DNA from 2 places in the Sorangium sp. So ce128 genome. Region 2 is predicted to be linked to the other one. Evidence: riboswitches for the same ligand, from Rfam matches in the RefSeq annotation. Region 2 holds a riboswitch; the other holds the start of a gene.

Region 1 (5,108 bases), 5.3 Mb from region 2:
ATCAGGAGATCGCCGCCCTCGTCGAACGGCTCCACGCCCGGGCTCGGGTTGCTCCCGTAGCGCGACACGAGCGCGCGGTCCGCGCCCACCTCGATGTAGTCCTGAGGGTTCGACTCGAACCCCTGCCCGACCGGGAGCTGCGCGAGGACCTCGGCGGTCTCGAGATCCATCCAGGTGATCACGTTCGTGCCGAACCGATCGAGCAGGACCACGCGGCCGGACGGCGGCGCCGCCCCCGGGACATCGACGTCGCCGGACAGCGCGAGGCTGAGCCCCGGCTTCGCCGCGCCGCTCGACACGAAGGAGGGCGACAGGGTGGTCCCGTCGAGCGCCGACACAGCGATGTTCGTCGACTGGTAGTCGCTCGTCACGATGACGACGCCGCTCTCACACGCGTCGCCGTCGCCGCCGCCGTGGACGCCGCCCGTCGACGGCGGCGGCGAATCCACGTTGCACCCGAGGATCGGAATCGAGATCGCGAACGCAAACAGTCTGATCTTCACCATGTTGACTCCAGTGTGAAAAACACGCTCCGTCCCGGGAGCGGAAACCCGACGACATCCGTACGCCGCGCGTCCAGGAGGTCCGCGACGCGGCCTCTCACCGCGAGGTGCCCGCCGAGCCACCTCGCCTCCGCGTCGAGGTCGAGGGTCGCTTGCTCCGCGATCACGCCGAGCCCGGCGGGATCGGCGTACCGGCTCGACTGGTACACGGCCCGGATCTCGCCCGACGCGCCCGAGAACACGGCGCCGCCCGGGCGCTTCCACTCGGCGTGCAGGCGCGGCGCGACGACGAGGCGCGAGCGGAACGGGAGGAGGTCGTTCCTCGTCGTCCGCCCCGGCGTCGTGTCCCGCGGATCGAGCAGCGTCGCCGCGATCTCGGCGCGGAGGAACCGGGTCACCTCGACCCCGGCCAAGAGCTCCGCGCCCACGACGCGGGCGCGGCCGACGTTGTACGGGTTCACGTAGCCCTGGCCGGAGCGCTCGTACGCGACGAGCCCGGAGACCGCGCTCCCGAACGCGAACACGTCGATGAAGGCGCCGCGCAGCACGGCGCCGCGCCCCGTCTGCGCCCGGATCCCGGCCTCGATCGTGGCGCCCGACTCCGGCGCGAGCTCCGCGTTGCCGTGGACGACGCCGGAGACGCCGTACACCTCGCCGAGCGTCGGGACGCGGACGTAGCGGCCCACGGTCGCGAGGAGCCGGAGCCGGTCGCTCCCCGCCTCCACGCCGACCCGCCCGGTCGGGACGAGCACGTCGCAAGGGCGCTCGCGGTCCGCCCCGGTGGCGTGGCACTCCCCGCTCGCGAGGGCGTGCAGCGCGAGCCCCTCGCCGAGGCGCGCCTCCGCGCTGACGGCGCCGCGCGCGAACGAGCGCCGCGCCCGCGCGAGCGGTACGTCGTCCGGCGCGCGCGAGATGCCCTCGCGCGCGACCGAGAGCACGGGCCGCACCCGGAGCCGGTCGGCGAAGGAGAGCGTCGCCCCGAGCGTCTGCTCCAGGCGGCGGCCGGCGAGGCGGAGCTCCGGCGTGAGCAGCGCGAGCTCGAAGAGGGGATCATGGACCTCCGACCGCGCCTCGATGAACGAGGTGCGCGCCTCGAGCGTGTGCTGCGCCTCTCCGCCGAACGGCACCCGCGCCGCGACGGACGTCAGCGCGCGCCGCGACTCCCCCCGCGCCTCGCGGGACGGCAGGAGCGCGAGCCTCGGCACGCCCTGCTCGCGGCCGGTGCCGTTCGCGATCACGTCGACGATCGCGCCGCCCCCGAGCTCGACGCGCGCGAGCGCCCAGGCGTCGATCGTGCGCACGTCGGCGTTCTGCCGGCGTTCCAGGGTGTCGTCGCTCTCGTCGAAGAGCGTCCCGCCATCGTTGACGAACGCGTAGCGGTTCTCCGCGGCCTCCGCGCTCACCCCGACGATCGCGCTCACCGGGCCCGCGCTGGCGCCGGCGAACGCCCACCCGCGCCGCGCGCCGAGCGAGCCCGCCATGGCGCCCGCGCCGGCCGTCGTCCGGGAAGGCCGCCGCGGCTCGAAGAAGATCGCGCCGCCGGGGCCGAGGCGGTCGGCCTCGATGGGCGCGTGGCCGCGGTAGATCTCGATGCGCTCGATGAGCCAGAGGGGCACGAGGGAGAGATCCGCCGTCCCCACGACGTCGTCGTTCAGGCGGACGCCGGCGAGGTACACCGGCGTCTGCGTGGCGGTCGCTCCCCGGAGGGCCGCGGTCGCCGGCCCGCCGAAGCCGCCCGACTCGATGATGAGGACGCCCGGCTGCGTGCGGAGCACGTCCGCTGCTCCGAGCCCCGCGCCGGTGAGGCGCTCGCGGCCCAGCACCGACCCCGCGACGGACCTGTCCTTGGGCGGCGCGGGCGCGCGCATGCGATCCCCCTCGACGCGCACCTCCAGCGGGTCTGTCCCCGGTGGAGCGGCAGCGCGACCGCCCTCCTGCTCGGCCTCCGGCCTGCGCGGATCGTCGGCGCGGGCGGCCGGCAGGGCCGCCACGGCGCTGCAGGCGGCGAGCGAGAGCCAGCACGCCACGCCGGCGCTCCGGCGCCGCCGCGACCGACGATCCGAGGAATCAACCATTCACGCGCCGCCTGCCCGCGTCGACCCAGCGCTGCTCCGGGTGAGCTGAGAGCCGAAGCGAGGGGGCTGCGTGACGGGCCACGGCACCGCGCGCGAGCGTGGTGGTCCAGAGCCTGCGCGCCTTCCCCTCGAAGGCTCAGGTCAGCGCGCGCCAGAGCACCGGCGCGCGCACCTTCGGCAGGTCTTCGGACTCACGGGCGATGCGGCCGTCGCCGGTCGCTCTCCTACACATCACCGCTTCCCAGGCTGCTCTGGTGCATGCCCAGTGCTTCTTGGTGATGGTCGTTCCCGTTCACCGCTGCGGGGGCAGTCCCGGATTCTCACCGGGTTCCCTTTTCAGCTCGCCAGGGGATGGCCGGACGAGCACCGATGGCGGGGCGACTCGTCGCACCCGTCACGCAGGATGTCAACGCAGAAGCGAAGGCCCGGAGCGCCCCGTCCACCGGCCCACCGGCGACGCACACCCGAGACAGAACCGGGAGTCCCTTGACAGTCTTGCACGCGCGTGCCATGAGTTACTTGAAACTGATTTTCTTTATCAGTTATCAGAAACGAGCGGCCCGAGACCTGACGTCCAGCGCCCGATGATCCGAGCCCACGTGGCTCTCGACGCCCATCGGAGCTGAATGTGACGAGTTCCATCTCGATACCGGCCTCTGTCGGGCTGCCCGCGGTGAACGCAGGGCAGCTGTTGAAGCAATACACCCCTGAGTCGGCGTTCTTCTTCGCGTCGCCGACACGCACGCTCCTCGCGCAGGGCGTACACGACATGATCCTCGAGCCGAACGGCGCGGATCAGGGCGACCGCCTCGCGGACCGCGTCACGAGGGTGCTCGCGGCGGCGTCGAGGGCCGGCCAGGGCCTCCCCATGGTGGTCGGCGCGGTGCCGTTCAACAGCACGTCGCCGGCGCACCTCATCGTGCCGAGGGCGATCCAGAGCGCGGGCCCGCTCAACCACACGTCGGAATCGCCGCGGTCGCACCTGCCGATCACCATCCAGGAGCTGCGCCAGGTCCCCGAGCCCCGCGACTACGTGCGCGGCGTCGAGACGGCAGTGGGCCTGATGCGGTCCGAGGCGCTGAGCAAGGTGGTCCTCTCCAGGATGCTGGAGATGGTCCTGCGAGAGCCTGTCGATCTCCGCCTCGTCCTCCAGCGCCTCTCGCAGCAGAACCGGAACGGCTACACCTTCGCCGCCAACCTCTCGGATCCGACCGCGGGGCTCTCCAGCGCGGAGCGCGGCGTCCCGACCTCGCGCGCGCGGACGCTCATCGGCGCGAGCCCGGAGCTGCTCCTGTCCCGCTCCGGGCTCCGGGTGATCGCCAATCCGCTCGCCGGCTCCGCGGTCCGCAGCCCGGACCCCGACGAGGACCGCCGGCGGGCGATCGCCCTGCTCGCGTCCGAGAAAGACCGGCACGAGCACGCGATCGTCGTCGACGCCGTCGCCGCCGCGCTCCGGCCGTTCTGCCGGCGCCTGAGCGTCCCCGACGAGCCTTCGCTCACGCAGACCCCGACGCTGTGGCACCTGTCGAGCCGGCTCACGGGGGAGCTGCGCGATCTCTCGATCTCCTCGATGAAGCTGGCCACCGCGCTGCACCCGACCCCCGCGGTGTGCGGATACCCCACGGACCGCGCCCGCGACGCCATCGAGGCGATCGAGCGGTTCGATCGCGGGTTCTTCACGGGGCTCGTGGGCTGGTCCGACGCGAGCGGCGACGGCGAGTGGGCGGTCGTCATCCGCTGCGCCGACGTCGCCGGCCGGGCGCTCCGCCTCTATGCCGGGGCCGGGATCGTCATCGGTTCGAACGGCGAGCACGAGCTCGCCGAGACCACCGCCAAGCTCGGGACCATGCTGAACGCGCTCGGCCTCAACCAGGCGCCGGAGATGGCATGAGCGCTCCGGAGGAGAGCCGGCAGGCGCCCGCGCAGGCGCGGCCGCAGGCGCTCGACGGCTGGACTCCGTGGCCGGCCGAGATGGCCGATCTCTACCGGCGCGCCGGCTACTGGCGCGGCGAGACCTTCGGGCGCCTGCTCCGCGAGCGGGCCGCGCGGCACCCGGATCGGATCGCGCTCGTCAGCGGCGATCGCCGGCTGAGCTACGGTGAGCTCGATCGGCGCGCCGATCGCCTCGCCGCGGGCCTGCTGCACCTCGGGCTCCGGCCGGGGGATCGCGTCGTCGTCCAGCTCCCGAACATCGCGGAGTTCTTCGAGGTGTGCTTCGCGCTGTTCCGGCTCGGGGCGCTCCCCGTGCTGGCCCTGCCCGCGCACCGGCGCGCCGAGATCGCGGTTTTCTGCGAGCACACCGAGGCGGTCGCGTACGTCATCGCCGACCGGGACGGCGGGTTCGATTACCGCGCGCTGGCGAGCCAGATCCGGCGCGACGTCAGGACCTTGCGGCACGTGCTCGTGGCCGGCGATCCGGGCGAGCACACCGCGCTCTCCGGCCTGGACCGGGAGCCCGTCGAGCTCCCGGAGCCCGCCGCGGGGGACGTCGCCTTCTTCCAGCTGTCCGGCGGGAGCACCGGCGTACCGA
Region 2 (5,108 bases):
TCACCTCGAAGGACCAGCCCGGGTTCATCGTGAACCGGATGCTGATCCCCTTCCTCAACGAGGCGTGCTTCGCGCTCCAGGAGGGGCTGTCCACGCCGGAGGACATCGACGCAGGGGCGCGGCTCGGGCTGAACCACCCGATGGGGCCGCTCGAGCTCGCGGACCTGATCGGGCTCGACACGGTGCTGTCGATCGCGGAGGTGCTGCACCGGGAGTTCGGGGACTCGAAGTACCGGGCGGCCACGTTGCTCCGGAACCTGGTGGCTGCGGGGTGGTACGGGAAGAAGAGCGGGCGGGGGTTCTACGTGTACGACGAGAAGGGGCAGAAGAGCGGACGGGCGGTGTAGAGGAGGCTGCCACGGAGCCAGGGAGGGAGGGGGCGCCGCGCGGGGGGCCGGCGGGGGCCCCTCCCACGAACTCGCGCCTTTTGGGGGGCCATGGCCGGCTGAGCGGCAGGGCCGATCCGGGAGGGCGTCGCACGGAGCAGGCCGGCGCTCGGGTTCGTGGGGCCCTACCCCGCCGGCCCCCCGCGCGGCACCCCCTCCCTCCCTGGCTCTCTCCAGGGGGATGATGACGGGGGAGCGACGACGGTAGCCGCGCGAGGCGAACACGGGTGTGCGGCTCGGAGGACGGGCGGTCTGCCCGACTGCCCACGATTGCACGCGGGCTCGCGGCAGGACCGTCATGTCGCGCACACCCGCACTCAAGCGGTGAGTTCGGATCGAGCGAAGGGCCGTGTCCCGGAACAGGCGCGCGACTCCTCCGGAAATCGCTCGCCTGGAAATCGCTCGCCTGGAAATCGCTCGCCTGGAAATCGCTCGCTTGGAAATCGCTCGCTCGTCGGCTCGGCAACGGCCTCGACACAGCGGGATCGGGAGGACACGGAATGACGCCTTCCCTGGCCCACGGCAGGCGCTTCCCCCCGGCGCGGGGCGCTGCTAACCACGCTCCATGACCGCTCAAGAACAGCAGCCGGGGGCCCCTGCTCGCGGTACGCTCCAGTTCGTCGCCGTCGAGCGCGCGGATCACGTCGCCACCGTGACCATCCAGCGGCCCGACAAACTCAACGCCCTGAACCCCGCCGTCCTCGGCGAGCTCACCGCGGCCTTCCGCGACCTCCTCGCGCCCGCCGAGGGCAACGAGGTCCGCGCGGCGGTGCTGACCGGCGCCGGCAAGGCGTTCGTCGCCGGCGCCGACATCGCGGAGATGGCGACCATGAACAGCATCGCCGCGAAGCGGTTCGCCGACGCAGGCCACCGGCTCGCCGAGCTCATCGAGACTGCCCCCTTCCCCGTGATCGCCGCCGTCAACGGCTTCGCGCTGGGCGGCGGCTGCGAGCTCGCCCTCGCCTGCGACTTCATCTACGCCGCCGAAGGCGCCAAACTCGGCCAGCCCGAGGTGAACCTGGGCGTCATCCCGGGGTTCGGCGGGACCCAGCGGCTGCTGCGACGGGTCGGGCCCGGACGCGCGCGCGAGCTCGTCTATTCAGGTGACATGATCACCGCCCAGCAGGCGCTGTCGATCGGGCTCGTCAACGCCGTCTTCCCGGCGACCGAGCTCCTCGCACGCGCCCGCGAGACCGCCCTCAAGATCGCCTCGCGCGGCCCGCTCGCCGTCGCCGCCGCCAAGCGCGTCCTCCTGCGCGGCGAGAGCCTCGACCTCGCCGCCGCCAACGAGCTGGAAGCCCAGGCATTCGCGGCGCTCTTCGGCAGCGAAGATCAACAGCTCGGAATGAAAGCGTTCCTGGCGAAATCGCAGGCCACGTTCACCGGAAAGTGACACCTCGGAAGACGCGAACCGCGCGCTCGAGGGCAAAAAAATACCGCGCATCACGCTGGAGGGGGGCCCAGAATGACCGCGGCAGGGAAACCGCGCCGGAGTCTTGAACGTCCGCCACGGTGCAGAAGAAAGACCGCATGCGCTCCGGGCTGGGGGGTCCGCGCCGGTGCGCATGCGGTAGTCAGATTGTGGCATCCGCAGGCGCATTGTCGATAACAAAGTGCAACGCGTGCACGCCGAGCGAGCAGAGCGCTCCGGGCGCGAAGGCAGCCAGGCGGGCGCGCGACCCACACACACCCGATCTGCGGGGATTCACGTTCGAGCCGGGCATACCCCTCCACCAGAGACAGCGCCCAGCGCAGCGTTCGTCTCGCATTCCGAGACGAGCGAACACGAAATCCCTCATCTCTTCAATAAGAGAGGCCACGAGGCAGCAGGCCGTACACCGGACACCTGCTCCCGAGTAAAGAGCCAGGACGAACAAAGCACACTGCGGAAGGAACGCGCCGGCTCCTGTATTCAAGCGCACGAGAGGCCCTCGTGCGGGCCCAGACCGAGACGGGGGCTGCGACCGCGCGGCGACAAAGTAAACAGGTTTTATCTAAGGTGGACATAATTCAAGACGTGTGCTCGACGACTCTTCGCGTGATGCGTCTGGGTCAATTTCTCGGCCTCGGGCCACCGCACGACAGGGCCTCGATCGCTCGTCGGCGCCCATGGCCGCTCGATGGGGGGGGCGCCGACGGGCGCGCGACGCGCCTCGGCAGCGATGGCCTCGTGCGCCTCGGCAGCGCCCCCGAGGGCGGGGTGTCCACCAGCGCAGGCATCACCGCCGAGCACCCTCCTCCACGATCGGGGCGCGACGTCCTTGACGCCGGGCACGAAACGGGATTACCGAGCACCGGCCTGACAATCCATTCCTCGGGTGCCCTCCGGGGCATAACAGGGAAGCCGGTGCAAAACCGGCGCGGTCCCGCCACCGTGAGTGGGGAGCTGCCTCCGAAGACCACTGGGCCCCATTGGAAGAGGCCTGGGAAGGTGGACGCAGCGCTGGGAGCTCGATCAGCTCCCTGAACCCATGAGCCGGGAGACCTACCCGAGCCTCCCACGAGGTGCAGCTTGCGCACGTCTTCGTGGCGTTCGGGTGCGGACTTCACCCGGAGCGCCGAAATCGGTCTTCACGGCCGCGCATTGTCGATCGCCGCCGTGTCCCTGGGGACGCTCCTCGCGCCCCGGCCCGCGGCCGCGATGCACCTCGCGGAAGGCGTCCTGCCGCTCGGCTGGTGCGCCTTCTGGAACGCGCTCGCCCTGCCCTTCGTCGCGATCGCCCTCCACCTGCTCCGGCGCCGCACCGAGCAGGACGCCTTCTACAAGCCGTTCGTCGGCCTCATCGCGGCCGCCGTCTTCGCGATCTCGTGCATGCCCGTGCCGGTGCCGACCGCCGGGACCTGCTCCCACCCGTGCGGCACAGGGCTCGCGGCGGTGCTCATCGGCCCCTGGATGACCGTCCTCGTCACCGTGGTGGCGCTCCTTATTCAGGCCCTCTTCCTCGCGCATGGCGGCCTCACCACGCTCGGCGCCGACGTCGCGTCGATGGGCATCGCGGGCGCCTTCACCGGATATTTCGCCTTCCATGTCGCGCGGCGCTGCGGCGCGAACCTCTGGGTCGCGGGCTTCCTCGCGGGCGTGACGTCGGACTGGGCAACCTACGCCACCACGGCGCTCGCGCTCGCGCTCGGGCTCTCGGGCGAGGGCTCGGTGACGTCCATGTTCACGGGCGTCGCCCTCGCCTTCGTCCCCACCCAGCTCCCGCTCGGCCTGCTCGAGGGCGTCATGACCGCGGGGGCGCTCGCCTTCCTGCGCGCCCGGCGGCCCGACATCCTGGACCGACTCCAGGTCGTCCGGCTCGCCCCGGGGGTGTCGTGACGCGGCGGCTCGGACAGCGCCCGCTGTCAGCGCCGCCCGCGCGGCGCGCGTGCGCGGCAGCGCTCCAGCTCGCCGGTTCATTCTGGCTCGCCGCCTGCGGCAACGCGTCCTGGGACGGCGTCGACGAGGCCGTGGTGCGCCGCGTCGCCGAGGACGCAGGGCGCCACGACACGGGGCCGCTGTTCGCGGGCCTCGAGGGCGACCTCCTGCTGTTCGCGTTCCTCTGGGCCGGGCTCCTCGCCGGCTTCGCCCTCGGCTATTTCTCGCGCGTGCTCTTCGTCGAGCGCGCGGGCGCGCCCGCGGGCAAGGCCGTCGGCGAAGGCCTCCGTGCGGACTGACCCGCCCGCGCGGCTCCGCGACGTGGACGCCCGGCTCCGCCTCGGGGCCGCCGTGGCGGCGTGCTGCGTCGCCGCGGGCGCGCGCTCGCCCGTCACGCCGGCCGCGCTGCTCCTCCTCGCGTGCGCGGCCCTCCGCCTCCAGGGCACGCCGGCGCGCGCCGTCCTCCGCGCCGCCGCGCCCGCCGCGTGGATCGGAGCGGTCGCGGCGGCGCTCGCGCTCGCGCTCACGCCGGGGGCGCCGCTCCTCCCCGGCGCGCCGTTCCCGGCCGACGCGATCACGGCCGAGGGGGCCCGCCGCGCCGTGGCCATCGGCGCGCGCGTCCTCGCGGCGGCCGCGGTGCTCCGGTGGCTCGCCGGCGCCGCCGCGCCCGCCGAGATCGAGGCGGCGCTCGCCGGGCTCGGCGTCCCCGCGGCCCTCGTCGAGCTGCTCGCGCTGACGCGGCGCTTCGCCGGCGTGCTCCAGCGCGCGGCCGACAGCGCGTGGAGCGCCGCCGCGCTCCGCGGTGGGTTCACGCGCCTCGGCGCTGCGGCGCGCTCGGCCGGCGCCGTCGCGGGCGTCGTGGCGCTCCGGACGCTGGAGCGCTCCGAGAGCGCCGCGCTCGCGATGCAGCTCCGCGGCTACCAGGGGAAGCTCCCCGTCGCCGACCGAAGGACGAGCGCGCCCGCCGCGAACGTCGCGTTCGCCGCCGCCGCCCTCGCGACCCTCGGGCTCAGCGTCGCCGCGGGAGAGGCCGGATGATCGCGCTGCGCGCCCCCCGGCTCGGCTACCGGCGCGGCGAGCCCGTGCTGCGCGACGTGCGCCTCGACGTCGCCGAGGGCGAGTCCGTCGCGGTGCTCGGCGGCAACGGCGCCGGCAAGACCGCGCTGCTCCGGACGCTCGTCGGGCTCCTCCCGGCGCCCGGCGGCGGCGTCGAGATCGCGGGCCGCCGCGTGGCCTCGCCCTCGGACGCCGTCGCCGCGGGCGCCGCGCTCGTGCTCCAGGACCCGGACGACCAGCTGCTCGGCGCGACGCTCCTCGACGACGTCCTGTTCGGCCCGCGAAACCTCGGCCTGCCCGCGCCCGAG

Evidence for each region. Region 2 has a riboswitch for cobalamin ahead of WME82_RS01265 (energy-coupling factor ABC transporter permease). Riboswitches for the same ligand answer to the same signal wherever they lie in the genome.
Region 1: it holds a riboswitch for cobalamin, as region 2 does, so the genes downstream of both, WME82_RS21430 (TonB-dependent receptor domain-containing protein) here and WME82_RS01265 (energy-coupling factor ABC transporter permease) in region 2, are expected to answer to the same signal.

Annotation. Positions count from the first base shown of each region.
Region 1 is NZ_CP150313.1:5,613,623-5,618,730, forward strand. It holds gene WME82_RS21425 (YncE family protein) at 1-506, opposite strand, end outside; gene WME82_RS21430 (TonB-dependent receptor domain-containing protein) at 500-2,578, opposite strand; cobalamin riboswitch at 2,738-2,964, opposite strand; gene dhbC (isochorismate synthase DhbC) at 3,207-4,469, shown strand; gene WME82_RS21440 ((2,3-dihydroxybenzoyl)adenylate synthase) at 4,466-5,108, shown strand, end outside.
Region 2 is NZ_CP150313.1:319,536-324,643, reverse strand. It holds gene WME82_RS01275 (3-hydroxyacyl-CoA dehydrogenase family protein) at 1-347, shown strand, start outside; gene WME82_RS01270 (enoyl-CoA hydratase/isomerase family protein) at 952-1,779, shown strand; cobalamin riboswitch at 2,686-2,893, shown strand; gene WME82_RS01265 (energy-coupling factor ABC transporter permease) at 2,992-3,705, shown strand; gene WME82_RS01260 (hypothetical protein) at 3,702-4,043, shown strand; gene WME82_RS01255 (CbiQ family ECF transporter T component) at 4,033-4,782, shown strand; gene WME82_RS01250 (energy-coupling factor ABC transporter ATP-binding protein) at 4,779-5,108, shown strand, end outside.